DNA from 3 places in the Pseudodesulfovibrio profundus genome. Region 3 is predicted to be linked to each of the others. Evidence: riboswitches for the same ligand, from Rfam matches in the RefSeq annotation. Region 3 holds a riboswitch; each other region holds the start of a gene.

Region 1 (10,095 bases), 1.7 Mb from region 3:
TTCTCAATATCCTCCGGCTTGTCGAGTCGCACATAAAAGGGATGAACTCCGTGTCGATCCATTTCTCTGACAAGAGCTGACTCTGGTCCAATGATCAGCACCTTCTCATCGCGACGAGCTGATTCCCTGGCAAAATGCCGAACGACCAACTCAGGCCCAAGACCGCAAGGGTCCCCCAAAGTAATACAAACAGTACGCATAGATTTATCCGAAAAGAGTTCTATTGGTAGTCATTATGCAGAGATGCCATTCATGGCATCGTGACGTCTTTTAAAATCACAAAGAATCTGTTCATGGTCAAAAACCAGCTTTGGCCACTTGCCAATCGGCACAACTATCACCTTCTTGGCGTCATCTCCAGCCGACAATGTGGATATGTTCTTTGCCACGCCGGTATAAACGACACTCATCGTATGCTGACGGGGGTCCCGTCGCGGATCGGAATACACTCCTAACAGGCCGGTGAGCACAACATCAAGCCCGGTTTCCTCGCGCATTTCTCGAATGGCGGCGGCTTCGCAAGTCTCCCCTTCATCAACGAACCCACCGGGCAACGCCCATCCATGCGGAGGATTTAGCCGTTCAACCAGCACAATACCGTCCTCACCTTCTGCCCCGTCGGGGACAAGGATGACGACATCAACTGTTGGAGTGGGGTTGCTATATGTGGGAATTCCTTCACCACAGTGGGGACATGGTTTCAAGGTTTGCACGATGTTTCCTTATCTTGGCTTGCGCGGATGCAATGAGTGGTATCCGCCATTATCAGATGACGAGAGTCTACCCGAAGTGCGCCCAAAGGCCAATAATCAGAAAAACATAGGCGAACTTCTACCTGGCAGGCAGGGAGAAGCAGAAAGTGGCGCCATGAGGATAATCGCTCACCACCCAGACTTTGCCCCCATGGGCTTCCACAATCTTTTTGACGATTGGCAACCCGAGGCCGGTCCCGGATTCACCGCCTGTCGGCTCAATGCTTGTTTTGGAGAACGACTGGAAAAGGAGCATCTCTTCCCCTGGCGGTACGCCCTCCCCTTTATCCTGAATACATATTTTCACACTGTCTTCCTGAGACGAAACCAATACCTTGACGATGCCATTACTGGGAGAAAATTTGATTGCATTGGTCAGCAGATTGTCGAGCACCTGACCAATTCGATTCTCATCAAATGGGAAGGGTGCGACATCTTCAAAATACGGAATTAACTGAACCCCTTTGTTTTTTGCCATGTGTCCATGAATCCGCAAACGGTGTTCAACCAGGATTTCGATGTTGGACTCCCTTTTTTCCAAAACCAGTTTACCCGATTCAATGACGGAAATATCCAGCAGGTCATGCACCAGCAGCCCCATGTTCTTATTTGCATCATGGACAAATTGGATGATCTCTTTTTGCTCCTCACTGAGAGGCCCATACGTGCCATCCAGAAGCATGGTCGTAAAACCGTTAATTCCATTGATGGGGCTACGCAAATCATGCACAGCCATCCCCATAAACAGGTTTTTCAGTTGATCAGATTTCCGAAGTGCCCGAATCGTATCCAACATTTCGACATGGTGGTTGACGCGACAGAACAGCTCCTCGACCTGTACCGGTTTGGCCAGGAAGTCATTGGCACCGCTTTTGATAAACCGTGCAGTCAACATGGGATCAGAAACAGAAGACAATCCAAGCACGATTATTTCCTGCTTGGAATATTTGTTGCGGATGGCTTGTGTCAGCTCAATTCCATCCATGCCGGGCAAAGCATAGTCAGCGACAACAAGATCGATTTTGTCATGTGAGAGAATATACTTCCACGCTTCTTCGCCATCTCTCGCCTCAATGACATTGAACTGCTGCTTCTCCAGCATATGCCGCATCCAAAGACGAAACGACCCCGAATCCTCCACCAGGAGAGCGTGGATGCGGGTGTTGCGATATAAATTTGCAAGATATTCTATGAGATTATCGACAGTCTTTGAATTCTTGACCAGATAGTCAATGATGTTCTTCGACTGCATGCGCTTGCGGGTTTCCTCGGTGAAATCCGAGGTGTAGACGATGCTGGGAATTTTCCTTTCACAAAACATGTCCACAATCTGTCCATCCCGGGACCCCGGCATGTGCAGATCAAGAATTGCGACAAATATAGGCTGTTCATTGGAATCAAGAAACGATTGAGCCTCATCAAACGACTTCAGAACAACGACTTCAAATTTCAGATGCTCTTCGATTGTGGACTTAAGGGCAGTATAGACAACCTTACTGTCCTCTGCCACGAGAATAAGATGCGTATCAGGACTGATCTCGGTTTGCGTCATGATGGTTCTCCCAGTATCTGAGAAAACCTACCATGAGTATTCATTCTGCGAAAGTCAGTTATTTTCTATCTAAAGAGTAACTGAAAAACCTTTGTCGCAGAGCATTTTCACCGATACGGCACCCTCACGCAACACCTCAAGCCTGTTGAAGCTGAGTATGCGTATAACAGTGGATGGTTTTCCACCTTTGGGCCACGGAGGATCAAAATAAGCCGCCCCGGCCAAATCAAGGAGTCGGCTGTCCAAATCTTCCGGATGTGCAACAGGAGGTTTTCCGCTAAGGTTTGCACTGGTGGAGACAATAGGCTTTCGCAGACGCCGTGATAGCTCAGCAGCAAAAGGATGACCGCTCCAGCGCACGGATGTGAACCCATCATCATCCGAGAGACTGGCAGGCAATTCGGGCAATGCCTTGACGAGGATGGAAAGAGGGCCGGGCCAAAAGGAACTGGCAAGTTCCTGAAGAACCTGGGGTCTGTCGTCAGTGACGAGCCCCAGCATGTCCACACCACCAATGATCAGCGGCAGCGGCTTGGCTTTCGGCCTGTTCTTTATCTCTATGACCTTGTTGCACGCAGCTTCTTTGGTTGCATCGCATCCAAGAGCATAGAGAGTCTCGGTAGGATAGACGATTGTATCGCCTTCGGTCAGCGCTTTTATGAGATTCTGCAAAGTTGCCTCCAAGCAATTCCTTTCATTCCAAAAGAGGAAAGGAAAGTTCTTTGGTCGATTATGTATCCCCGAAGCCTACCACTTTCAACAGAAAAATACATTCTATCGTTCATACCATTCAGATTGCATCTGCGCCAATTCCTCTTCAGAAAAGGAAGGAGCGTCATACAGCCCGGCTTCCTGCCGCTGCTTGGATGCTTCGTATAGTATAATGGCTGCTGCCACGGAGACATTGAAGCTCTGCACCATGCCGAACATCGGAATGTATATTTCGTCCGGAACCACCTCAGCGATTTCCGGTGCTGTCCCATTGTGCTCATTGCTGAGAATGATTGCTGTCGGCTTGGTGAAATCAAAATCCATGACTGGCCGTGCGTCCGCGGAAAAACCGGTTCTCAACACCTGGCAACCATCACTGCGGAGCTGGCTAACCATGGCCTCTGCATCAATGTGGCGCGTTCTTCTCACCCACTTTTTTGCAGATGCCGAGCTTTTCTTGCCAAGGTCAGGCCATTTGGATGTTGTGTAGTAGAGATGGACGTCGGAAACCCCGAAAGCATCACAACTGCGTAAGACAGCGGAAACATTGTGCGGGTCCCAGATATTATCCATAACCATGGTCAATGATTTCTGGCGTTTGGCTAAAACCGCATCGATTCGCCGTTTACGCCTTTCGGTGATTGGTCTCGACATGAACGACTTGGTACTCTTTCCGAAAGTTTTGATCAAGTGGCATCGTGTATGTCTGAGCGGGGTCCTAAGACAACCGTCAAGAGAGATTCATATCAATAGTTGCAGAATTTTAGCTTATTATCATTGAATAAGAAATGAACTAGATGTAACAATTTGATTGATTTTAATGTATAGAAACAGAGACAGAAAAACGGAAAGCTATATTTTAGATCAGCATATTGACAAAATTTTCAATTACATAGGAAAAGATCACGTGAACATCACTGCATGGACATGGAGTTATAAATGAGAGCACTCATTGTCGAAGACGAATTCCTGAGTCGAAAAGTGCTGAAATCGTTCCTCATGGCACTATTTGACGTGGACATTGTTGTTAATGGACGTGAAGCGGTGGAGGCATTCAAGCTGGCCCACACCGAAAACAAACCATACTCACTTATTCTCATGGACATCATGATGCCAGAAGTGGATGGCATTGAAGCGCTCAACCGGATACGAACCATGGAAGAGCAGGAAAGCCTCAGCCCCAAGGCCAAAGTGATCATGACAACAGCGCTGGATGATCCGCAGACCGTGCTAAAATCATTCTATGACGGGGAAGCATCCGCTTACATCGTCAAGCCTGTGGCCAAAGATAAATTGTATATGGAATTGAAAAAGCTCGGTTTGCTCAACAATTAGGACAGGATTGGGAATATGACCGACGATCCCATGATCGAAGAATTCTTTTCCGAGGTCAATGACAAGTACTACCCTCAAGTGATGGAAGGGTTGGAGATGCTCGAATCCGCAGACGTTGGCGAAGGCATTGAGATTCTCTCACGCCCTTTGCACACGATCAAAGGGGTTACCGGGTTCATGGCCGGATTTGAACCTGCATCTCACTTCACCCATCAGATCGAGGATTTTCTCAAAAAGGTCCAATCGGGGGATGTGGACCCAACCAGCGAAAATCTGACGCTGCTCTCTCGTGGCGTCAACATGATCTTCCAGGTTCTGGAACAGTTGCGTGATGACGAAGTGGATGAAGAGGAACAGCAGGAAGTCCTGGCATTGATAGCCGAAGCTTCGGCCTCGGGTCAGGAAGATGGGTTTGTGGCAGGGGCCGGAGTGGCAGTGGAGACCCGGGATGAGGTCACTATTCTCAGGGTGAAAGATCCTCGTGTTCATATTGATGCTCATTACAAGCCCATCATGGGCGCAATCATGGGAGTGGAACCCGGAGACAAAATACTCCTTGATCTCTCGGAGGTACTGACCTTCGGATCAACTGCGTGGGGCGCAATTGCCAGCATGGGAACGACATTTCAAATCGCGGCATGCGGCTTGTCACCTGACGCAAAATCCACTCTCTATACTTGGAAATTTGATTCGACAATCGCCATCTATCCTGATGAAGAAACTTATTTTACGACGCAATAATTCGGGGAACATACATGCAGGACAGCATCATCCAATGCATCGAAGAGATTGAGAAACAAATTCTCGAAGTATCAGCAACCGGCCAGAATGCCGGTGACGCTGTGGATGCGCTCGGACTGTCCAACATGAAACTGTCAAGCGCCAGTGTCATTGCCATATTGGACATGCTGACCGACGGCATCACGCCGGTCAACGACGATATCATCACAGCCATGCTCGGCGTCTGCGAAGCCCAGAAGCGATTTTTATTCGCTCTTGGCGGCAACATGGAAGCCGGTGCCACCTCAATGGGCATCGTCGATTCCAAGCCCGTAGCAGATGAATCCTTCCTTGAAGAAAATGAAGAGGAAGCAGCCAAGGCATTCGAGGAAAAACCGGAAGAAGTATCACCTGCCGAAGCGGATGCAGCACCGGAAGCCGAACCACAGGAAGCAAAAACAAAAGCCAAAGCGGAAAAGCCCTCGAGCCAGCAGGCCATTTCATCGATACGTGTTCCGACCGACAGCCTCGATCGCGTCATCGAACTGGTAGGAAAGCTCATGGTCACCTACGCTGTCATTGCACAGGGTGGCACGACCAACCTCAATCAGGTGGCATCTTCGCTGCGTGAACTCGACAATGTCATCAGCCAGCTTCAGAAGGAAGTTGATGCCATCCGGCTTGTTCCGCTCAAGCAGATTTTCATGCCCATGCATCGCCTGGTCAAATCCCTTAGCCAGAAGATCGGCAAGAAGCTTGACTTCACGGTCAAGGGAGATGAACTCCCCCTCGACAAGACCATTGTCGAAAGCCTCAACGAACCACTGGTTCACCTGCTGCGCAATGCAGTCGACCACGGTTTGGAGACACCGGAAGAGCGTAAGGAAACCAGCAAGCCCGAAGTCGGCAATGTCACTCTCGCCGCATGGCGCAAGGGCGACAACGCATACATTCAGGTCAAGGATGACGGTCGCGGGCTTGATCCCGACCGCATTCTGAACAAGGCGATTGAGAAGGGGCTGGCCGATCCATCGGAAGAGTACGAAAAGAACGAAATTCTTCAATTCGTCCTCCAGTCAGGCTTTTCAACGGCAGAAAAAATTACCGACGTTTCCGGTCGCGGTGTCGGCATGGATGCGGTCGTCAACGCCATTCGTGTCACTCTTGATGGTGATGTGACCATCGAAAGCGACCTGGGCCACGGCGCATCGTTCACCATATCCATCCCCCTCGACCGCTCGGCCAACGAAGGCATTGTCGACGCCCTGGTCTGCAAGGTCGGCGGAGAGGTCTACATCGTTCCCAGTCGTGACGTCATGGAAATCTACATGCCTCGCCACAACGAGGTCGTCGAACTGCCGGATGGTCGCGAAACTGTTGACGTTCGAGGCGAAGTCCACTCCCTGCTCAGACTTGGCGATCTTCTCGGCATAACACCCGAAGTGGACGACATTGAAATGGCGCAGGCCATCGTCGTTCGAGTGGGAGAATACAAGGCTGCCATTCTGGTTGATGAAGTGCTTCGCCAGCAGCAGGTCGTTATCACCGGCTTCACCGTTCCGGTAGAAGAGATTTTCCATGTCCCCATTCTGGGCTACGGAATGATGGGTGAATCCGATGCACTGGTCATCGACACTGAAGAGATGCTCCAGAATTTTCAGGATCGCATCAACACCTCCAGTTAGACGACCTTGACAGAGACTGGACGACCAGCCTATTAGCTCAGCTTCAGGTGTCCTGACGGACTTGATAGGGAATCCCGTGTAAATCGGGAGCGGACCCGCCGCCGTGACGCTCTGCCGAACTGTTTTCATTATGCCACTGACCACCGGTCGGGAAGGCGAAAACAGGAGGAGCCAGCCGGAAGACCTGCCTGAAAACGATATTGGTTTGCCTCGGTGGTACGTGGGCTTGCCGCCACAGGTATACGAAGGGAAAAAACGGTTCCCCTTCCTCAGAATATGGTGAGGGAGGGGAATATTTTTTTGCCCTGTAAACAGCCCTCCTTTTGGAGGAACCATGACCCTATTGACCCGCCGTACACTTGTACCGGCGCTCCTTATCTTTTTCTGCCTTGTGACCACCTTGCCAGCAAAGGCCGGGCATCACGTAAGCGAACCCGCCAAAAAAGCGATTGTTTTGGCGGCCTTTGGCACATCGTATCCAAAGACGCTTGAATCCATCCTCAACATTCGGAACAAAGTTGCTGCGGAGTTTCCCGACATTCACATCCGCCTCGCTTTTACGTCCGATATCATCCGTGGCATCTGGCAAAAGCGCCAGTCCAATGAGCAGTGGCTCAAAGAGAATCCTTCCATTCCTGAAGATATCCTTTACGTCAAAAGCCCCTTGGCCACTCTGGGGCTCCTGCAGGATGCAGGGTACAAGGATATCGCAGTTCAACCACTGCATATCTTCGCCGGTGAAGAATTTGCCGATCTCAAGGCTGTCATGGTGGGGCTTCGTTCCATCAAGACGGTAAAAGCCAAATGGCAGCCCTTCACCTCCCTGCGTCTTGGACGCCCTGCCCTCGGTATGCCGGGAGACAAATATCCGTATATGGATGACATACGGACCGCGGTTGATGCCCTGGCCCACGATGTCGAGGATGCCAAAGCAAACAATGCGGCGCTCGTTTACATGGGGCATGGCAACGACTTTTACTCAACAGGCATTTATGCAGAATTCCAGCGTGAGATGCAGGCAGTCCATGGGTATCCAGTATTTGTCGGATGCGTGGAAGGATTTCCAAACTTCAACGACCTGCTGGCCGCGCTGAAAGCCTCGGGCAAGAAGAATGTTCTCATGAAACCTTTCATGGTTGTAGCCGGTGATCACGCCTCCAACGACATGGCTGGTGATGAGGATGATTCCTGGAAGGTCATGCTGACCAAAGCCGGATTCAACGTGAAGACCGAACTTCGTGGGCTTGGCTCTGTGGATGCATTCGCACAAATGTATGTGGATCATCTCAAGGACGCTCTCTCGCAAACGCACATGCTGCCGTAATACCAACATGCCTGCCGTCCTTCACAGCTCATCCCGCGCCACTCTGGTCATCACCTCGCTTGCAGCAGCACTTTTGCTTACTGCAATCGTGGCAACTGGTATGGGATTCATCGCCATCAGCGCAACGGATGTTGTCGCTTCCATCTGGCATGGCCTGCTGGGGACGGCAGGCTCGGTTGACCCCTTGCATCAAAGCATCGTCATCGACGTAAGGCTGCCGCGCATACTCACATCCATTTTCGTGGGCTTCGGTCTTGCCATGGCTGGCACTGTCTTTCAGGGACTGCTGCTCAATCCTCTGGCTGACCCATTTACCCTCGGTGTTTCATCAGGAGCGGCCTTCGGAGCGGCCCTGTCGTTGCTGCTGGGCTTATCGTTTCTGGGACCGACCACCCTGTGCGTCATGGCTTTTATCGGTGCAACAGCCACACTGTTCGCGGTCATTGCCATGTCAGGCCGTGACAGTGAGTTGGCTCCTGCCAACCTCATCCTTTCCGGCGTCATCGTTTCCGCGATCCTTTCGGCTGCCATAAGCTTCATCAAATACCTGGCCGATGAACGGGTGGCCGCCATTGTGTTCTGGCTCATGGGCAGTTTCAGTTCCCGAACATGGTTCGACGCCAGCCTAACCGGCATCGCCGCCCTCTGTGCTTTTCTCATCTGTCTGTATTATGCGCGTGATCTCAACCTCATGAGCCTTGGCAGTCGGACAGCGGCAAGCCTTGGGGTCGAGACTCCCCGCATTCGGTTAACCCTGCTGCTCACCGCCTCACTGGTCAGCGCCATCTGTGTTGCCATATCCGGTGTTATCGGCTTTGTCGGACTCATCATCCCCCACCTCATGCGATTCATCATCGGCCCGGACAACCGCTTCCTCCTGCCCGCATCAGGCTTGGGTGGAGCATTACTCCTGATCAGTGCAGACACCTTGACCCGAGCCATTCTGCCCCATGAAGTCCCCATCGGTGTCCTGACCGCCCTGATCGGCGGCCCGGTCTTCTGCTGGCTCTTCACCAAAACACGTCGTGCAGGCAACCATGCGTAGTGTCGAAGTAGGCATCGAATCCGTAGCATTCGGATACAGGAACCAGCAGGTTCTGCATGGGCTGGACATCACGTTTGATGCAGGTCAACTTCACGCTGTCATAGGACCGAACGGATGCGGTAAGACAACGCTGCTCAATACGATTTCCGGCAACTTGCAGCCATCCGGCGGCAACATTTCCATTGGAGGCAAAGACCTTCACTCACTCCCCATTCCAGAGCGAGCCAAACAGATTTCCGTCGTTCCACAGGAATCTTCCTTCACCTTTCCATTCACGGTTTTTGATGCCGTGCTCATGGGGCGTCATCCGTATATCCCACGATTCAACAATCCCACCGAAGAGGATTTGAGCGCTGTTCATGCCGCCCTGGATTGTATGGACCTCAGTCACCTGACACACCGCACACTTGATCAGCTCTCCGGCGGGGAACGGCAACGAACCGTTTTTGCGCGGGCACTGGCACAGGACACCCCTGTACTGTTGCTAGATGAGCCCACATCAAGTATGGACATCCGGCACGCCTTGAAAGCCATGCGTGTGCTCAAAAGACTGGCACGCGATAAAGGACGCACGGTCATCACCGTGTTGCACGATCTCAGCATGGCCGCACGATACTGCGACCGCATAGCCGTCATGGCAAACGGGCTTCTGCACAGCCAGGGGACACCGCGCCAGACATTGACTCCGGCTACCATTCAGGAAGTCTTCGGAGTCAAAGCGCATATTGCCGAGCACGGTCCTTCCGACAGCCTTACCGTCACATATGAATCAGGGGAATAATCTTGAAACGCTTTTTACTCGTATACTTTCTGCTATTTCTATTCTGTAATCCGGCCCATGCGGAAAAGATCACTGACGATGCCGGTCAGTCATTCTTTTTCAAGGCCCCCTACACACGAATCATTTCCTTATATGCCGCCCACACGGAAAACCTGTACACCCTCGGACTTGATGATGAAATCATCGGTGT
Region 2 (10,095 bases), 660 kb from region 3:
GGGTGGATGCCGATGATTCCAACCTTGCCACCTCGCGTCCCGGTGTCTTTGCCGGTGGCGACTGTAGGCTGGGGCCCTCGACATTGATTCATGCCATGGCTCATGGTCTCAAGGCATCCCGGTCCATTGATGACTACCTGCAACTCGGCAGAACCCGTTTCTTCCCGAGAAGTCGCATGCGTAAGATCATAAACAAGTACAAGACCATGAATGACGAGTGGCTCGGCACGCCAGTAAAGCACTTGTACCGTGTACCCATTCAGGAAATGGACCCCGAGACACGCAAAGACCTGTTTCATGAGGTTGAACAAACCATCACTCCCGAAGAAGCCTACCACGAGGCGGGGCGTTGCCTGCGGTGCTACCGACTCTATGCCTTGGTCACCGAGTACCCTATTCCCGAAGGCTGCGCCTAATCATAGCTAAGAGAGATGAGCATGCATGCATTTATAAATAGTGACAAAATTGATCTGAAAGAAAATGAAACCATCCTTGAGGCTGCGCGTCGTAGTGGTCACTACATACCTACGTTATGTGAACTGGCTGACATTGATCACACGCCGGGGACCTGCCGTGTCTGTCTTGTGGAGATACGATGTGAAGGGCAGGAAGAACCCCGCATTGTAACGGCCTGCAATACGCCGATCCTTGAGGGGATGGAGATCCTGACACGTACTCGTCGGGTGCGGGAGATGCAGCGCCTTCAGGTTGAACTCCTTCTTGCTGACCATGATCAGGAATGCGCCACGTGTATTCGTCACGGCAGTTGTGAGGTACAGGATGTGGCCCAGTTCGTCGGGTTGCAGCATTCGAGATATTATGATCCTGCCAATGCCAAGCGAGAAGTGGACAGCACAGCGCCGGGTTTTGCCCGTGATATGGGGAAATGTATCCGGTGCTATCGTTGCGTTAAGATTTGTCGTGAAGGACAGGGAGTTGATGCCCTGGTCATGGCTGGTCGCGGTAAGAATGCCGGTGTGGGAGTGCGGACCGGCTTGACTCAGGGCTCCAGTGAGTGCGTGAGTTGCGGCCAGTGTGTGCTTGTTTGTCCGACCGGTGCACTTGGAGAAAAGGATGAGACCGAAACCGTCGTCGATTATCTGTATGATCCTGATGTGGTCACGGTCTTCCAGTTCGCCCCCGCCATTCGTGTCGGCTTTGGTGAGGAATTCGGTTTGCCTGCCGGTACCAACGTCGAGGGCCAGGTCATTTCGGCTATCAGGGCGCTTGGAGCGGATATCGTTCTCGATACAAACTTTGCTGCCGACATAGTGATCATGGAAGAGGGGACAGAACTGCTCAAGGCGTACGGAGAAGGAAAGCGTCAACTCTTCACTTCCTGTTGCCCCGCATGGATCAATTTCGCGGAGAAGCATTACCCCGAGATTTTGCCGCATCTGTCTTCAACTCGATCCCCACAGCAGTGTTTCGGCTCCATTGCCAAGACATATCTTCCTGAGAAAATGGATATTGACCCAGCCAAAGTGCGCGTGGTTTCGATCATGCCCTGTATCGCCAAAAAGGACGAGGCTGGACGTGCCATGTATAAGAAAGATGGCGTTCGCGATGTCGATGTTGTGCTGACCATCAGGGAGTTTGCCCGACTGCTTCGGAGAGAAGGTATTGATCTCAAATCTCTTGAGCCGTCGACCTTTGATAACCCGTATATGGGTGGGTATTCCGGGGCCGGAGCCATCTTTGCGACCACGGGCGGCGTCATGGAAGCTGCGGTACGCACCATGTACTACGCGGTCAACGGTGAAGAGCTTGAGGGCATCGAAGTCACCGCCTTGCGCGGCTTTGAGGGTGTGCGTTCGGCTGTCGTTGATCTGGGCGGTGACATAGGCGAGGTGAAGCTTGCTTTGTGCCACGGCTTGAAAGGCGTTCGCGCTGTTGTCGAGGATGTGCTTGCCGGTCGATCCGATTTCGATTTCATCGAAGTGATGGCATGCCCCGGCGGTTGTGTGGATGGTGGTGGACATCTTCGTTCGAAGAAAGCCTATCTGCCGCACGCTCTCAAGCGTCGCGAAACGCTGTACGAAATCGACAAGCAGTCCAACTACCGTCAATCACATAACAACCCAATGGTGCAGAAGTTATATGACGACTATCTTGGGCGTCCCTATTCGGAGAAGTCCCATGAACTGCTTCACACCCATTACATTGCTCGTCAGCAGCGGCTGAAGCAGACTATCCGCGATATCTGGAACGACATCACCATGTCCACACTGGTTCACAGCGAGTTCGATAACATGAACGAAACCGCTTCATGCAAGGCGGACATACTGTAAGGCTGGTGAGAGGCTGGCGGCTGGTGTAGCCGTAGAAAACGATGATTGATGCAGTGGGTCATGTTGAGCAACAGCTCAATGTGACTCACTTTTTTTTATGACTTGCTGCGAGGAGTGAGCGATAAGGAGAGAGGAGAGTTAGTCTTCCTGCGGCTTGGCTTCGCCTGCAATGGCCTGAATCTTGTCTAATGCCTTGCCCCGGGTTTGTGCGAGTTTCTTCCATTTGCGCTTTTCCTTTTTCAAGGCTTCGACGGTGTGCAGAAGATTTTGCACTGTATGGGCGGGGTAGCCGTGCGTGGCACGGCTACCCCGACGAAGTTCTTCGTCATTGTGCTGCCTGATTGAGGCAAGCTGGTTGGCATCAAGAATCATTGTGTTGCGTTGTTATGCTGTTGTGCAGAATGTGTCCTGCGAGTATTCGATGCGTTCCTTGTATTCTTCCTGCTTGCCTTTGTTCCAGCGTCCCACGGGGCGATAGTAGCCGACCACGCGGGTGTACACCTCGGTTTCCTTGTCACAGGTCGGGCAATCAAAGTGTTCGCCGTAGATATACCCGTGATCCTGGCAGACCGAGAAGGTAGGCGTTACCGAGATGTACGGAATCTTGGTCTTGCTCATGGCTTTGAGCAGGAAGTTCTTCACGCTCTCTTCATCCGGTGCGGCTTCGCCCAGGAAGGTGTGGAAGACTGTGCCTCCATTATACAGGGTTTGCAAGTCGTTCTGATGCTCAAGGGCAAAGAAGACATCGGAGCTGACGCCAACCGGCAACAGGGTGGAGTTGGTGTAGTACGGGGTTTCGCCGCCAGAGGTGTAGATGTCGGAGTAGAGCTCCTTATCAATCTTGGCGAGGCGATAGCAGGTACCCTCACCCGGAGTTGCTTCCAGGTTGTACAGGTTGCCGGTTTCTTCCTGAAATTCAACCACCAGTCGGCGGAGCTGATTCAGGGTGCGCTGCATGAGTCTGGAGCCTGAAGGGGAATCCACGCCTTTGCCAAGCAGGTTCATGCACGCTTCATGTCCACCAATCAGGCCAATGGTCGAGAAGTGACCTTTGAAGCCGTTTTTCAGGTAGCGCTTGGAGAACGGGAACATGCCTGCATCCAGGTTCTGCTGAACGACTTTACGCTTGAATTCCAGGGATTCGCTGGCAAGACGGGCATATTCTGTCACCAGATCAATGAAGTCCTCTTCATTGTGCGCAAGGTAAGCGAGCTTGGGCAGGTTCAGGGTGACAACGCCGACTGATCCGGTGAGGTCGCCAGCACCGAACAGGCCGCCGGTCTTCTTGCGGATTTCCCGAAGGTCCATCTGGAGGCGGCAGCACATTGAGCGCACATCTTCCGGGTTCAGGTCGGAATTGATGAAGTTCTGGAAGTAGGGTGCGCCGTATTTGGCGGTCATCTGAAGGAGCAGCTTGCCTTCCTCGGATTCCCAGGGGAAATCGTTGGTGACGTTGTACGTCGGGATGGGGAAGGAGAAGATGCGGCCGTCGGCATCGCCTTCGAGCATCACTTCGAGGAATGCCCGGTTGATCATGGCCATTTCTTCAGCGTACTCACCATAGGTCGAATCCTGCAACTGACCACCGATAATGACGGCTTCCTTGGCAATGTGCGCAGGCGGCACAAAGTCAAAAGTGAAGTTGGTGAACGGGCTTTGGCCGCCCCAACGGGAAGTTGCATTGAGATTGTGGAGCAGTTTCTGAACCTGTTGCTTGACATCATTGTATGTCAGGCCGTCATTGCGGACGAACGGAGCGAGGTAGGTGTCAACGTTGTTGAACGCCTGTGCTCCGGCCCATTCGTTTTGCAGCGTGCCGAGAAAGTTGACGATCTGACCGCAAGCGGAATCAAAGTGCTTTGCGGGCGTAGAAGAACAACGGTCGCGCAGGTTGAATCCTTCCAGAAGAAGGTCGCGCAGGCTCCAACCGGAGCAGTATCCAGCAAGGCCGAAAGAGAGATCGTGGATGTGGAAATAGCCGTGGGTATGGGCCATCCGCACTTCTTCCGGGTATTTTTCCAGCATGTAGCGTGCCTGAACGGCTCCGGCCATGTGCAGGATCAGTCCCTGGTAGGAGTGTACCATGTTGGAGTTTTCACTCACTCGCCAGTCGACGTTTTCGAGGTAGCTCTCCGTCACACCGGAAATGTCGAGAAATGCATCGTTTTGCGAACGGAGTTCACGTCTTTTTTCACGGTATATAATGAAGCGTTCAGCCACTTTGTACAAGCGGGCTTCCATCAGCACCTGTTGGACAGTGTCCTGAACAAGCTCCTGCTCGGGAATCTCCTGATTCTCCAGTTTTTGGGCAACTTTTCCAGCCAGGCGTTCGGCCAGAATCGGATCTTTGATTCCGCTGCCTTTCAGGGCTTTGAATATGGCGTCACCAATTCTTTTGGTGGACCATGTTTCGATACAACCGTCACGTTTCAGGATTTTGCTCGGCATATAATACTCTTTAGCAAGCAGGAAGCGCGGAAAAGCTGCAGACACGACTAACGTCGGCTGCAGTGGACTGCTTGCGCAATTACCGTAATTGACCGCACGGCAGGACCGCGAAATCTCGGCAATGGGTTATGGGTACGTTCTTTCAAGTCCGTATACGGTTTCCGCGAACCGGATTCGGCTAGAAACGCTTCAGGCAGGTCTTCTGGCTTTCCCCGTCTGATCCGTCTTCCCGCATGTGGCAGTGACGTCGTGGATCAGATTTCTATGGAGATAACAGCGGCGGGACCGCTCCGGATTCGCACCGGATTCCCTATTGTGGCTTCCCAGCCACCTGAAGGACATCGTGATGAAAGTGTAACTATCTGATGCATCGTTTGTACGCAAGGGGATTTGTGGTTTTTAGATGGTGTTGTCGTGTAAGTGCTCGATAAGTTGAACTTAGTTTGACTTTGAGGGAAAGTGCTCATGGTTTTTATTGTTTGCGAAATGTGTATAGAGTGCGGTGTCTGTTCAAAACAAAATGTAAATGTAGGAAGTACCAATGCAGATATGGGTTGATGCCGACGCGTGTCCCAACGTCATAAAGGAAGTTTTGTTCAAAGCTGCGGTTCGATGCGAAGTTGGGCTTACGCTGGTGGCCAACATTTCGCTGTCCGTGCCGTCCTCTCCGCTCATCAAGACCCTCCAGGTGTCGTCGGGCTTTAATGAAGCCGATAATGAAATCGCACGACTGGTCGAACCGGGCGATCTTGTGGTTACAGCCGATATCCCTCTGGCAGACGCCATCGTGGAAAAGGGTGCTGTTGGCCTGAATCCTCGCGGGGAGCTATATACGGAAGAAAACGTCAAAGGACTGCTGCGAATGCGCAATCTGATGGAAGAATTGCGAAGCGGAGGAGTGGCAACAGGCGGTCCGCCTCCCCTTGGGCCGAAAGAAAAACAGGAATTTACCAATCAATTAGATCGGTTCCTAACGCGAAGTCTGAGAAAAAACAGTTAATTTAATACGTTGTTAGATCAAAGCAAAAAGGGTTTATGGCAATGGCTATAAACCCTTGATTTTTAAGACTCGGATTCAGAGGGTATAAAATATGACGCCAGTGCAACGAAGATGGGATATAGCTCAATAAGTGCTTAAATAATAAGCGTTAAATCATAATCATTAAAACGGAAACGGGCCTAAGAAATGGCTAATGAGGATTGGTTTAGTAATTATGATTTACTCATAAGTGGCTTTTATAAATCCGACCAAAATAGTCAGAAATTTGTTGACATGGTCTTTGCTTCGATTTAGTTGCGACTGAAATTCGTTATCATTTTCAAGCAAACCGCAAGGAGCATATCGTGAAAAAACTTATTACCCTTTCTCTGACTGCACTATTGGTTGCAGCCTGGACCGTGTCCGCATTTGCCAGCGAGGTCGTTGTTTACTCTGCTCGGAAAGAACACCTTATCAAGCCTCTGTTTGAGGCATACACTGCCAAAACCGGTGTTGAGGTCAAGTACATAACCGGTAAGGCAGGGGCTTTGCTTGAGCGCATCAAGGCTGAAGGCGAAAACACACCCGCTGATCTTTTCATTACCGTTGATGCTGGTAATCTCTGGCACGCCGCAGAAGAGGGCGTTCTCCAGTCGTTGGATTCCACGGCTTTGAACAACAATATCCCCGCTCACCTGCGCGATCCGAAGAATCGTTGGGTAGGGTTGTCTGTCCGTGCTCGTACTATCGTTTACAACACGAACAAGGTGAAGCCTTCTGAACTATCCACATACGAAGCTCTTGGTGATGACGAATGGAAAGGACGACTCCTTCTTCGCACCTCCAAGAAGGTTTATAACCAATCTCTGGTCGCTTCCCTGATCGCAGAAAAGGGTGAGCCCGAAACCGAGAAGATCGTCAAGTCCTGGGTTGCCAACATGCCGGTGGCCCCGTTCGCCAGTGATACAAAGGCCATCGAAGCCGTTGTTGCCGGTGTCGGTGACGTTACCATCGTCAACACATACTATTTTGGTCGTCTGATCAAAAAGAACCCTGACCTGCCATTGGCTATCTACTGGCCCAACCAGGCTACTACTGGCGTCCATATGAATGTTTCCGGCGCAGGTGTTACCACGCATGCCAAGAACAAGGTTGAAGCCGTCAAGCTTCTTGAGTGGCTTTCCTCTGCCGAAGCGCAAGGTAAGTTCGCTTCTTTGAATCAGGAGTTTCCGGCTAACGAATCCGTCAAGGCCGATCCCTTGGTCGCCTCCTGGGGTGAGTTCAAGGGTAACCCAATGAATGTTGCCAAATACGGCGAATATCAGGCTGCTGCCATCAAGCTGATGGATCGTGCAGGCTACAAGTAGGTCATGCCACATACCTTGAAAGCACGTGCCGCTGGGGAGGGAGGATTTCTTTCCCGGCGGCGTCTTTTCCACTTCCAGTCGCCTGGCTGGTTCTTCGGAGCTGTATTGCTTGCTTTGGCAGCCGCAGTTCCGTTGCTTGTGATCGTCGGGCATCTGTTGGTCCCCCAACAGGAAGTGTGGAAGCACCTTGTCGAAAATGTACTCGGTACACTGGTTTCCAATACTGCGCTCCTACTTGCCTGCATTGTCCCATTGACAGCCGTCATGGGGGTGGGGTTGGGGTGGCTCACCGGAGCGTGTGACTATCCGGGGCGCAAGTTTTTTGCATGGGCATTGGTGTTGCCGTTTGCCATTCCACCATATGTTTTCGCCTTTGTGTATCTTGGTCTGTTTGATTTCTCCGGGCCTGTGCAGACCGCACTCCGGGCCGCTTTCCCTTCTATTGGATTCATTGACATCCGTAACGGTTTCGGGGTGGCCTCCATCCTCTCACTGGCCTTTTATCCCTATGTATACCTGATGGCCCGTAGTGCTTTTATGACTCAGGGAAGGACTGCCATGGAAGCAGCTCGTACGTTAGGGATGAAACCTTCAAGAGCGTTTTTCAAAGTGGCTCTGCCCATGGCTCGACCATTTGTTGCCGCAGGGCTGGTGCTAGTTTGTATGGAGTCTCTTGCTGATTTCGGTGCTGTTTCCATCTTCAACTATGACACCTTCACCACCGCTATTTACAAGGCATGGTTTGGTCTTTTTTCGTTGGAAAGTGCTGCCCAGATTTCTTCCGTACTCGCTATTTTCGTATTGACGGCATTGGTTGTGGAACAGCGGTTGCGTACCCGTATGCGTTACACCGAGGCGGGGCGATCCAGTCAGGCGGATCGGATCAAACTTTCGGGTGTGTGGAGGTGGAGTGCTTTCGGAGCATCCTCACTTGTCTTTCTACTGGCCTTTGTCATCCCGTGCATTCAACTTGGCATGTGGGCGTGGGAAGTCGTTGGTCCCGATACCGTCAGATATTTTGACTACAGTGTTAAGACGCTGTCACTGGGATTGGTCGGTGCTGTTGTCACTACTATGTCGGCAATGGTCCTGGCGTTTGCCAAACGTAATGATCCCGGTACGACAATTACCTGGACCTCTCGCATAGCGACATTAGGGTATGCCTTGCCTGGCACGGTTTTGGCCGTTGGGATTTTCATCCCGGCAGCATGGCTGGACAACGGTCTTATTGCGTTTGTCGCGTGGGTCACAGGAACCAAGCCAGCTCCTTTCATTCAAGGGTCTTTGGGGTTGATGATTGTTGCCTATGCGATCCGTTTTCTTGCCGCCGGGTTTGGGTCTGTGGACGCTGCCATGCAGCGCATTACGCCATCCATCGGCGAAGCAGCTCGCACGATGGGAGTTACAGGGGCGGCCTTGTTGCGCCGAATCTATCTTCCCATGCTAAACAAGGGCCTCATGACTGGTGCCATTCTCGTTCTGGTGGATGTCATGAAGGAAATGCCCATAACGTTGATGATGCGACCTTTCGGTTGGGACACTCTGTCCGTTAAAATCTATGAATATACATCCGAGGGAGAGTGGGAGCTGGCGGCCATTCCGGCTGTCGTTCTCATTCTTGTCGGGCTTTTACCGGTGCTGTTGCTCACGCGGCAGTCGGAGAAATAGTTATGACGAAATCTCTTCTCGAAGTACGCAACATAAATAAATTTTACGATGAGTTGCATGTGGTGAGGAATGTCACCTTCTCCTTGAATGAGGGGGATATTGGTTGTTTGCTGGGGCCCAGTGGGTGCGGCAAGACGACTCTTTTGCGCACCATCGCAGGATTCGAGGATATCGCTGGCGGCAGTATCGTTATCGATGGGCAGATTGTATCCGGTCCGTCGTCTGTGGCTCCTGAGAATCGCAATATAGGCATGGTGTTTCAGGATTACGCCTTGTTCCCGCATCTCTCCGTGGCGGACAATGTGTCTTTTGGTTTGCTTGGCGCTTCCTCCGAGGTGAAGAAGCAGCGGGTTGTTGAACTACTGGAGACAGTCGGTCTTGCCAGTGAGCAAGATAAGTTCCCGCATGAATTGTCTGGTGGCCAGCAACAGCGGGTTGCACTGGCGAGAGCTTTGGCGCCGGAACCCAAGCTGTTACTTATGGACGAGCCTTTTTCGAATCTTGATGTCGCACTGCGGGAAACCTTGTCATCGGAAATCCGGGAAATTCTTAAGGCCCGGTCCATTACGGCGCTTATGGTTACTCATAATCAGAATGAAGCGTTTGCTATGGCAGACAAAGTTGGTGTCCTTTCGTGTGGCGAAATGCAGCAATGGGATACACCTAATGCCGTCTATCATCATCCGAGCAATACACTCGTCGCAGGTTTTGTCGGCGAGGGGGCATTCATTACGGGGAAAGTTACCGGTGATGGCACCCTCGAATGCGCGCTTGGAGTATTGGAAGGGGTGTTCTCCTCTCATTGTGGTGTGGGGTGCGAGGTGAGTTTGCTTATTCGTCCCGAGGACATTGTGCATGACGACAACAGCCCGCATGAGGCGACTATTATGGCCAAGACCTTTCGTGGTGCGACAATCCTGTATACGCTTCGTTTGGATAGCGGTGAAGAGGTCCAGGCCTTGGTGCCGAGCCACCATCAACACGCTATTGGGCAACAGATTGGGATATGTCAGGATGTTGAGGATTTGGTTGTCTTTCCTGCCGGGAGTAACTTTGAACCTGCTGAACAGTGCGGTATATGATGCAGGTTGTTGCGCTTTCCCCCGAAATTCGGACCACTGGTTAAGGTGGAATCTGCGTCCTTAAACCGATAAGGAAGGACGCATGACAAAGAGCAGCAAAAGACGGAAACATTCGGACAAGTTTAAGGCCAAGGTCGCACTTGAGGCGATTCGTGGCGTGAAGACGCTTGCGCAACTGGCTGCGGAGTACAAAGTGCACCCCAATCAGATTTCCACGTGGAAGCGGCAGCTCCTTGAGAATGTCGATGACATCTTTTCCA
Region 3 (10,095 bases):
ATTGATGCTGTTCACGGATTAAGGTTCATAATAATAAAAACCGCGCCCGGTAAACGGGCGCGGAATAGTTAGAAGTCGTAATTAACACCCAGCTTCATACTTCTGCCGGGCATGGTATAATCATCTACGCAATCGTATTTCTTATTCAACAAATTTTGCACATCAATATATGTGCTGATGTTGGCTCCTGGTTTAAATGTCAGACGAGTACCAAACACCGTATACCCGGACATCGTTTTGTAAGTTGACGGTGTCGTTTTAAAACTCTGAATTTTCTGATCACCAACATAAACCATATTCAGGTCATGGGTTAATTGTTTACCAATGTGGGTTGTTAGTCCAGCTGTGAGACTCATCTCAGATATGTACAGCGGAGTGTTGGTTCCTCTGGCATTGGTCAGTGCATCATCCATGTTCTTACGATCAAGATAATAGATTCCATTCAGGTATGGCTGAAAAACTATCTTGGTCTTATTGTATGTCACATCATGCGACGAACGAAGATACCCCTCAAACGCCGTCAGGTTGATGCCCTTGATATTTTCATAGGTATAATTGGGAAAGCTACCTGTGGTAACAATAGAGTTCTTGCTCTGTGTATGAAACAGCGTTGCTCCTGCTGTCATATCCCCCAAATAGAAATCGGTCCCTATTTCTGCAGTGGTGGCAGTTTCTGCCTTAAGGTTTGGATTACCTGAATAGGTAGCACCCCAACTCGTGGTATACGATCCTGCCAACTCTTCAGCAGACGGAGCACGAAATCCGGTACCCACTGCAGTGCGAAAGCTCAACCACTCTGCGGCATCATAGACCGCACCACCTCGCCAACTCAGATTGGTGAACTTACGGCTACCTTCTGCAACCGTAATGGAGGGGGTTTCTTTCATTTTCATGTTGTAGTCGTCAAAACGACCGCCAAGATAAAAGAGAAAATCACCAGCAGTGATGCGTTGCTCAGCCAATAGAGCATAATTATTATACTCAGTATTAGGTCCCCAAACGCTCTTACGCTGTTCCTCCTTGATCCTGTCGTACTCTACACCCAACAACAGGTTGCCAAAGCTACCCGTCTCTAAGTCCGCCCCGGTTCGAAGCCCACCGGTAGTAGTATCGATCTCCGTTGCATGATCATTCCAGACATACGCATGTTTGACGGCATACCCTTTAGCATACCAACCTAGAGGGGCATCTCCTCGATCAGTGGTCCAGTCAAAGGCCATACGCTTGTATGTGCTTTTGCTATTGTCGGTTGCACTAGGATACCGACCGGAGCCAGGCGAACCTTTGTCACTATGATTATAAATACCAGCCATATGAAGGTCATTCGCTGCATCTTTCCTATACGTTAGGCTGGCGGAAAGCCCTCTGTCGGTCATTTGGGAGTTTTCAATCTCTTCTCCACCTCCCGTAACATAGCTCCCTTGTCGTTCTCCATGTCCGGCAACAGAGTAGCCGGTGTCATTCTCTGTTGCACCGGAGGCGTTCGCCTTCACCCTATATTGACCGAAGGAGCCAGCCTCGGCACCGATGTTACCGGACACATCTCCTTTGCCTCTACGTGTGATGATGTTGATAACACCACCCATGGCAGAGCCACCATAGATTACAGACCCCGGTCCACGAACGATTTCGATACGATCCACATTATCCACCGGAAGCACGCTGACACGCCCAGTTCCAGCTCGCATGCCGTCTATAAGGATCAATGTTTTACTCTTTAGATCCGTACCGGCCATACTGTTACTTCTAAATCCACGAAGCCCCACAGAAGAGTAATCTGCCCCATACTTGTGAAAGTGTCCGGGAACAAACTTTGCCAGAACGTCTGAAACATCCTTGGCGTCAGTGTTTTTGATTTCTTCCGATGTGACAATCTGGACATGAACCGGAACCTCTTTGCTCGGGGTAGGAACAGAGGTTGCAGTGACCACCACTTCGGGAAGAACTCCCGAAGATGGATCAACTCTGGACTCGGCGGCCCAGGCAGTTGGGATGAATAAACAAAATGCCAGCAGCAGAGCTACGACACTCATAATAAAACCTCCTGTTGTAGCGTTACAGGAGGCTTCGAGGGGGGAAATAGGGAATAGAGCACCAGCCAGCACAGCGTGCACGGCGGATCGTGATCCCAGGCTTTGCCTCGAAGCCTACAAAATCCACCTTAAGGGCTGGTCTCCCGGCTCGAGGATCGACCTACTCACCGCGCCTTCCCAGGATATCCCCAGTGGCATTATGCGGTTTTCGTCCCCTCTCACGGTTGCGGGCCAGCGTCGGTTTCTCACCGAACTTCCCAATTATCCCTGCTGAGCAGGGACCCGAAAGGTAACTATAGTTAACCATGGACTCGAACATATGAATGTATTAGAGCCCAACAAAGCAGAACACTTATTCAATAATTCAACTGACTGTCAAGCCATTTGACTCTACTATGCTGAAGTACTTCTTGTTTTCGTCGATCATACTCCACCTGTCACTTGGTGCCTTTATCGGTTTTTCATCCACAAAAGCCGAAGTTCGCTCAACGACATGGAGTACCTATGAGGTAACGCTTCTAGGCACTTCCGGAATGGGAGGGACAGGGATTGCCAATGCCGAAAAGACAAGCAAAGGGCTCATAACTTCTCCAAAACCGCGCAACAAACATAGTGCACTCAAAGAAAAAGCCTCAAAACAAAACACTGGAGAATCCAATCAATCCAAAAGAAAGTCTCCGGACAATATTTCTTTGCATGCAGGATCAACAATCAGCCAAACCGATGCCCTTCAAAAATGGACAGATAATGGAAACAGCATGACCGCAGAAAGAGGCCTCACTGAGAGTGATCCCAATGGGATACCTCACGGACAAGGAGGATTTGGTCATGGACATAAAAGAGACGGGATAGGTAAAACGAATACAATTCCCGTGGCGATCCATCAAGTACGCCCAGAGTATCCACGTCGCGCCCGACAGCGCAGTATTACCGGTAAAGTCGTTATTTCTTGCATCGTCAACATCGACGGATCTGTAGCGGACCCAATTATTATTAAATCGTCGCCCGAAGGTATTTTCGACAAGTGCGCATGTACCGCCTTGAAGCATTGGAAATTTCGCCCAGCCCTCCACCAAGGCCGTCCGATATCGAGCCGGATAACCATCCCCTTTCGGTTTGAACTCAATTAGCATTCCCCCTTGCCCTATCCACTGCCTTGCGATAGTTTTTATTCATCACGATGTCCTTCAGGTGGCCGCCAAGGCCATAACAGGGAATCCGGTGCGAATCCGGAGCGGTCCCGCCGCTGTAATCCTCACTTGAAGTTCTGACTCCAACTAGCCACTGCCGCAAGGCGGGAAGGCGGAGCAGACGAGGAAAGCCAGAAGACCTACCTGAAGCGTTTCTTGCCGAATGCGATCCGCGGAGATTGCACACGGACATGAACGGACTCACTCTCCAACTGTTGCCAGGTTTTCAGTGGTTCTGCTGCTGAGTTCACTATTGGCAACCGAGCAAACAGTTTCAGCTTCAGGCCATTGGCCTGCACTGGAAACCATCCGCACTCTGCTGTTTGCAAGAGATTCTTATGCCTATTCAAATTCAAAAACGTGATGGATGCATCGAAACGTGGTCAACCAAACGTATTGGTAACGCCATTTTCAAAGCCCTCAAAGGCAGCGGCATCAAGGACCCGCTTTTAGCTGACCGCCTGGCCGGAAAAGTTGAGAAGAAGCTCGCAGACATCGATGTCCCTGAGCAGGAACAAGTCCAAGACACGGTGCAACAGGTTCTCATGGAGGCCCGGTTGTACAAAGTCGCAGAACGCTACATCATCTACCGCGAGAAACGCAGGGAACTGAGATCTCAAAACGATGCCTATCTGGACATCTCAGGAATAACTGAAAGCTACCTCGATAACATCGACTGGCGCGTCAGCGAAAACTCCAACATGGTTCACTCCTATCAGGGATTGATCCTGCATATGGCTGGATCAGTCCAAGCTCGATACATGCTGGAAAAGTATCCGGAGGAAGTGCGAATGGCCCATAATCACGGCTACTTCCACATCCACGATCTTTCCTTCGGTCTGGCAGGCTATTGCTCCGGCTGGAGCCTGCGCGACCTTCTGTTGGAAGGATTTAATTTGCGCGACAGGTGCTCCTCCACTCCGGCCAAGCACTTTGACGCGGCCTGCGGCCAGATCGTTAATTTCCTCGGAACCCTCCAAAATGAATGGGCAGGCGCTCAGGCATTTAACAATGTCGACACCTATCTGGCCCCATTCATCAGGTACGACAGCCTCGACTATGCCAGCGTAAAACAACAGATTCAGAAATTGCTCCACAACCTCAATGCCACGTCACGTTGGGGAGGGCAAAGTCCATTCACCAACTTCACCTTCGATGTCGTGCCTCCGGCCCATATCGCCAAGGAGGCTGTCATTATTGGCGGTCAATTGCAGGACTCCACTTATGGCGAATACGGGGAAGAGATGGCCATGATCAATCGGGCTTTCCTCGAAGTAATGCTCGAAGGCGATGCTGACGGACGCATTTTCTCCTTCCCCATCCCCACGTACAACGTGACCGAAGACTTCCCCTGGGAATCCGAAGAAGGGAAGCTGCTGCTCAAAATGACTGCAAAATACGGTGCCCCCTACTTCCAGAACTTCATCAACTCGGACCTCAACCCTGAGGATGTTCGCTCCATGTGCTGCCGTTTGCAGATGGACCTGCGTGAGATTCGTAAAAAGACTGGAGGGCTGTTTGGAGCAGGCGATCTGACTGGATCTATCGGCGTCGTTACCCTGAACCTGTCCAAACTTGCATACCTTGCTCATAATGAAGAAGACTTCTTTGACCTGATAACCGAGTATGCCCAACTGGCAAGCGAGTCTCTGGAATACAAACGAAAAATAGTTGAAAAAAACCTGAGTGCTGGGATGTTTCCCTTCTCTCGCCGGTACTTGAAGAACGGCTTCAAGGGCCACTTCTCAACTATCGGCCTCATCGGCGGACATGAAGCATGCATGAACCTGCTGGGCAAGGGAGTGGACACACCATCCGGCTCACGCCTCATGCAACAAACGCTCAACCTCTTGCGTCGATTGGTTGTGCAATTCCAGGAAGAAACCGGCAATCTCTACAATCTTGAAGCCACACCGGGCGAAGGCACATGCTATCGCCTGGCAAAGATCGATAGAGAGCTTTACTCTGACATATGAGACCTCTGCACGGCAAATCCCACACTTTTACTCTTTAACTATTTGATTTATTATGCTATTATTTCTCCATCCAAAGGAGGAAGGCATGGCTATTCGGCAGAAAGGACCTCGGTTGGGTGATTACTTCCTGGGGCACCGCAGAACCAAGACCACATTTCTGGATGAGATCAACGAACTCATCGACTGGCAGCCCATCAACGCCTTTCTGTGCAAGAAGATCAGGCGCAAGGCCAACGCCGTGGGCAATCCCGCCTATCCGCCTCTGGCGATGTTCAAGATTCTGCTCTTGCAGCGTTGGTACAACCTGAGTGATCCGGGCGTGGAGCAGGCGCTGCTCGACCGGCTCTCCTTTGTCAGATTTACCGGTTTTTCCATCGAGGACGACGTGCCGGACGAGACCACCATATGCCGTTTCCGTAACGGTTTGATCCGCCTGAAGGTGCTGGACTCCTTGCTCGACATGCTTAACCGCCAGCTTGAAGGACAAGGGCTTCTTGTCCGTGAGGGAGCCGTGGTGGACGCCTCGGTAGTCGAGTCGCAGCGGCGGCCGCGCAAGGTTATCGACGTGATGCCTGAGGACCGTTCCGAGGACGCCGAAGAACAGGATGGGCCGGTGGACTGCCGGGTCAGCTATTCGGATGACGAGGAGGCGGCCTGGCTCCGCAAGAGAAATCGGGCCTATTACGGCTACAAGCTCCATGCCGCGACGGACAGTCGAGACGGGTTTCTGCTCTGTGGTCACATCACTCCCGCGAACCATTCGGACACGGGCGAATTCGAGCGGCTCGTGAATGGCGTCGGCCTTGATCCCGGCGCACGGGTTTATGCGGACAAGGGCTATTGCAGCGGGAAGAACCGGGACATTCTGTTTGATCGCGATTTGGAGGACGGAACCATGGACAAGACGCCTCGTGGCGGCAGGCTGACAGACTTCGAAAAGACCCGCAACCGTGACATCAGCAGCATTCGGCAAATAGTCGAGCGGGCCTTCGGCACACTCAAACGTGGCTACGCATTCTTTCGGTCCCGATACGTGGGTCGTGAGAAGGTGGAGGGAGAGTTCCACATCCTCGCCATGGCGTTCAATTTGAAAAAAGCTGTTCGACTGGCGCGAGCCTGAAGGGAGAGGTGCGTCCAAAATCCGGCATTTCGGCCAGAAATGGCAGGAAAAGGCCGGGAATGAGCCCAAGCTGGGGTGCGGTCAGAACATCAAATTGGGTGCGGAGCGCAAGGCACGGACGCGAAAAGGGGATGCGCAGAGGTCTCTCATGGAGAAGTACCAGGAAATGTTCAACACCGGTCCGGGCGCCTATTCCGCCTACGCCTTTGACTCTGCCATGGCTTACATGCGCGCCGTCAAGACTGCCGGTACCACCGACTTCGACGCTGTGCGCGAAGCACTGCTGAAGACCGAGTTCGTCGGCGCTTCCAAGCTGCTCAAGTACGAAGAGAACGGCGATTCCGGTTCCAACTACACCGTCTACATCATCAAGGACGGCAAGTTCCAGCCTTACTGGAATTCCCTGACCAACAAGAAGTTCATGTAATCACGACCCAGCACGATACAACCGCGGGGGGCTGCCACACGGCATCCCCCCGCATATTGGAACACCATGGAATTTTTCATACAGCAATTGATCAACGGGATCACGCTCGGGGGCGTTTACGCGCTCATTGCCCTTGGCTACACGATGGTCTACGGCATTATCCAGCTCATCAACTTTGCCCACGGTGAATTCTTCGCCGCCGGCGGATACATGGGCGTTATTTTCATTTCCTGGATGGCCGCCCAGGGCTACCATCCATATGTATGTCTGGCCGTCAGCCTGGTTCTGGCCATGATTTACTGCGCACTGCTCGCCATGGCGGTCGAGCGACTTGCCTACCGGCCCCTGCGACAGGCTTCACGCCTCGCCGTGCTTCTTTCCGCGCTCGGCATGTCCATATTTCTGCAGAACGGCCTCATGCTGACACAGGGCGTCTACGACAAGCCCTATCCCACGGAGATCACTTCCGGCGGGCTGGAATTCGGCCTGATTACCATCTCCTACATGCAGATGCTCATTGTCGGCCTGACCGCCGCACTCCTCATCGGACTGAATATTCTGGTCTTCAAGACCCGCATAGGTAAAGCCATGCGCGCCACAGCCCAGGACAAGGTCATGTCCGCTCTGGTCGGCATCAATTCCAACCGGATCATTGCCCTGACCTTTGCCATCGGCGCCGGACTCGCCGCTGCCGCCGGTATCATGGTTGGCCTCTACTACGGATCGGTCAACTACAGCATGGGCTTTGTTCCCGGCATCAAGGCGTTTGCCGCAGCCGTCCTCGGCGGCATCGGCAACATCACCGGGGCCATGATCGGCGGGCTGATCATCGGCATGGTCGAGATTTTCGCCGCGGGTTATCTGTCCAGTGAGTACAAAGACGTATTCGCCTTCATCATTCTTATCGGTGTGCTCTATTTCAAACCCACCGGCATCATGGGAGAGAACGTTGACGATACAAGAGTCTAAAAAACTTTGGATCGCACTGGCCGTCGGTCTTCTCTGGTTCCTGGCCCTGCTCTGGCCGCTGCTCGGCATCAAACCCGAGGGGCTGGAGTTTGCCAAGACATTCGACATCTTCCTGAAGTTTGCCGTGGCAGGTATCTGCATCATGGCCGTGTACCAGATCCAACAGGCCGGAAAGCTCGATTCCGTTGGCACTCCCATCAGGTCAGTGGCCGAGTACATCCAGACGATCTACGCAAAAACACCCACCTGGATCATGCTGGGTGCGCTTTTGACGGCGGCGATCATTTTCCCGTTGGTAACAGGACGCTACGCCCATGACGTTGCCAGCTCGGTTCTTGTCTACATCTGTCTTGGTCTTGGACTGAACATCGTTGTCGGTCTGGCCGGTCTGCTCGACCTGGGGTACATCGCCTTCTATGGTGTGGGCGCGTATACCTATGCACTGCTCAATGTAAATTATGACATGCCCTTCTGGCTGTGCATGCCCATTGCAGGTGGCTTTGCCGCCATTGCCGGTTGCATCATCGGCTACCCCACACTGCGTATGCGCGGTGACTACCTCGCCATCGTCACCCTCGGGTTCGGTGAAATCGTCCGGCTCATCCTCAACAACTGGATGGAGCTGACCAATGGGCCCAACGGTGTTCTGGGTATCAGCAAGCCCAGCATCTGGTGGTTTGATTTCGGCGACTTCACTTTTGAAACGCTGATGCTCAAAAAGCTCTGGATGCTTTACTATGTCATCCTTGCCATTGCCGTGTTCACCATCCTGTGCGTCTATCGACTCAATTACTCACGCATCGGACGGGCATGGGAAGCCATTCGCGAAGACGAAACAGCGGCCGAACTCATGGGTGTGAATACCTTTTTGCTCAAGCTGCTGGCCTATGCTTCGGGCGCGGTCTTCGCCGGTTTCGCCGGAGCCTACTTTGCCGCACGAATGCGATTTGTCGGGCCGGAATCATTTACATTCCTTGAGTCAGCCATGGTGCTGGCCATGGTCGTTCTCGGAGGCATGGGGTCCATCCCCGGGGTCATACTCGGCGTACTGGCTCTGGTTGCCCTACCCGAGGCGTTCCGAGACTTCGAGCTATACCGAATGTTCATTTTCGGCGGATCAATGACGCTGATGATGCTCATCCGGCCCAAGGGAATCTGGCCTGCCAAGCGTATGGGTAAACGGTCGGAAGAAATGGATTAGCGCTGAATGTTGGGAGGTCCGTGATTGAAGATGCTCATCGCATCTTCAGGGAGCGGCATGGACCATACTGAGAACACAACGGGACCGGCCCACAACAGAAAGCCGGTCACCACAGGGGTTCGGGAGTTATTCGTTCCGAACCGCGATAACACGATTTGAGAGCACATGGTTTCTCCTCCCGGAGGAACTGTCGGAGGCATACATGGCTGAACAGAAGCCCATATTGGAAATGAAGAACGTGGTTTCGGCCTATGGTCGAATCAAGGCATTGAAGGGAATATCGCTCAAGGTCTACAAAGGTGAGATCGTGACCATCATCGGTGCCAATGGTGCCGGTAAATCCACCACATTGATGACCATGTGCAACGTGGTGCAGGCGGTCGAGGGCGATGTTTTCTACAAGGGCGAACGCATCAACAATGTCAGTTCCGAACAGCTGCCATCCATGGGCCTGTGTCAGGTACCCGAAGGTCGCCGCATTTTCCCCCGTCTGAGCGTTCTCGAGAATCTGGATATGGGTGCCTTTTTCCGAAAGGACAAGGCCGGTATCAAAGAGGATATGGAGCGGGTTTTCGAGCTGTTCCCCAAGCTCAAGGAGCGCCGCAAACAATCGGGCGGCACCCTTTCCGGCGGCGAACAGCAGATGCTCGCCATGGGCCGTGCGCTCATGAGCCGCCCCAAAGTACTGCTCCTCGACGAGCCGTCCATGGGCTTGGCGCCGCTGCTGGTTCAACAGATTTTCAACATCATCAAGATGATCAATGAGCAGGGTGTGACCGTGGTGCTAGTGGAGCAGAACGCGAACCTGGCACTGCAATGCGCCCAACGCGGCTATGTTCTGGAAACCGGCTCGGTGGTCATGGAAGACGACAGCGCCAACCTGTTGAGCAACCCGGACATTCGCAAGGCATATCTTGGTGAATAGTATTTATTTATGAGCACTTAGCTCAATCCTACCGAGAAGAACCACCAAGATTCCTTCTTGACATAAGCCGACCCAACGGGCAAGGCACTCACCATGAATGAAACACTATGGATACTTTTCGCGCTGGTCGACCTGTGCATGGTCCTGGCCGTATATCGCTTTTTCGGACGAGTCGGCCTGTTCGGGCTGATGGTTTTCAACCTGCTCCTGTGCAACATTCAGGTGCTGAAAACCGTGGAACTCTTCGGGTTGAC

What was found. A riboswitch is a leader RNA that binds a small molecule or an ion and turns the genes downstream of it on or off. The one in region 3 is predicted to bind cobalamin.
Region 1: it holds a riboswitch for cobalamin, as region 3 does, so the genes downstream of both, DPRO_RS19105 (sirohydrochlorin cobaltochelatase) here and DPRO_RS07940 (TonB-dependent receptor plug domain-containing protein) in region 3, are expected to answer to the same signal.
Region 2: it holds a riboswitch for cobalamin, as region 3 does, so the genes downstream of both, DPRO_RS04940 (ribonucleoside triphosphate reductase) here and DPRO_RS07940 (TonB-dependent receptor plug domain-containing protein) in region 3, are expected to answer to the same signal.

Annotation. Positions count from the first base shown of each region.
Region 1 is NZ_LT907975.1:4,078,093-4,088,187, reverse strand. Features, by position in the region: gene pdxA (4-hydroxythreonine-4-phosphate dehydrogenase PdxA) at 1-200, opposite strand, end outside; gene DPRO_RS19140 (NUDIX domain-containing protein) at 234-713, opposite strand; gene DPRO_RS19135 (hybrid sensor histidine kinase/response regulator) at 832-2,304, opposite strand; gene DPRO_RS19130 (L-threonylcarbamoyladenylate synthase) at 2,374-2,976, opposite strand; gene DPRO_RS19125 (TrmH family RNA methyltransferase) at 3,079-3,669, opposite strand; gene DPRO_RS19120 (response regulator) at 3,955-4,350, shown strand; gene DPRO_RS19115 (Hpt domain-containing protein) at 4,366-5,091, shown strand; gene DPRO_RS19110 (chemotaxis protein CheA) at 5,106-6,755, shown strand; cobalamin riboswitch at 6,784-6,961, shown strand; gene DPRO_RS19105 (sirohydrochlorin cobaltochelatase) at 7,090-8,079, shown strand; gene DPRO_RS19100 (FecCD family ABC transporter permease) at 8,087-9,124, shown strand; gene DPRO_RS19095 (ABC transporter ATP-binding protein) at 9,117-9,905, shown strand; gene DPRO_RS19090 (ABC transporter substrate-binding protein) at 9,908-10,095, shown strand, end outside.
Region 2 is NZ_LT907975.1:998,480-1,008,574, reverse strand. Features, by position in the region: gene DPRO_RS04955 (FAD-dependent oxidoreductase) at 1-416, shown strand, start outside; gene DPRO_RS04950 ([FeFe] hydrogenase, group A) at 438-2,291, shown strand; gene DPRO_RS04945 (hypothetical protein) at 2,430-2,663, opposite strand; gene DPRO_RS04940 (ribonucleoside triphosphate reductase) at 2,676-4,739, opposite strand; cobalamin riboswitch at 4,915-5,089, opposite strand; gene DPRO_RS04935 (YaiI/YqxD family protein) at 5,281-5,739, shown strand; gene DPRO_RS04930 (extracellular solute-binding protein) at 6,084-7,085, shown strand; gene DPRO_RS04925 (ABC transporter permease) at 7,089-8,753, shown strand; gene DPRO_RS04920 (ABC transporter ATP-binding protein) at 8,756-9,835, shown strand; one part of gene DPRO_RS04915 (IS3 family transposase) at 9,918-10,095, shown strand, end outside.
Region 3 is NZ_LT907975.1:1,653,712-1,663,806, forward strand. Features, by position in the region: gene DPRO_RS07940 (TonB-dependent receptor plug domain-containing protein) at 69-2,033, opposite strand; cobalamin riboswitch at 2,150-2,334, opposite strand; gene DPRO_RS07945 (energy transducer TonB) at 2,429-3,163, shown strand; cobalamin riboswitch at 3,206-3,385, shown strand; gene DPRO_RS07950 (ribonucleoside triphosphate reductase) at 3,562-5,199, shown strand; gene DPRO_RS07955 (IS5 family transposase) at 5,252-6,319, shown strand; gene DPRO_RS07960 (ABC transporter substrate-binding protein) at 6,468-6,746, shown strand; gene DPRO_RS07965 (branched-chain amino acid ABC transporter permease) at 6,813-7,715, shown strand; gene livM (high-affinity branched-chain amino acid ABC transporter permease LivM) at 7,696-8,916, shown strand; gene DPRO_RS07975 (ABC transporter ATP-binding protein) at 9,119-9,841, shown strand; gene DPRO_RS07980 (queuosine precursor transporter) at 9,935-10,095, shown strand, end outside.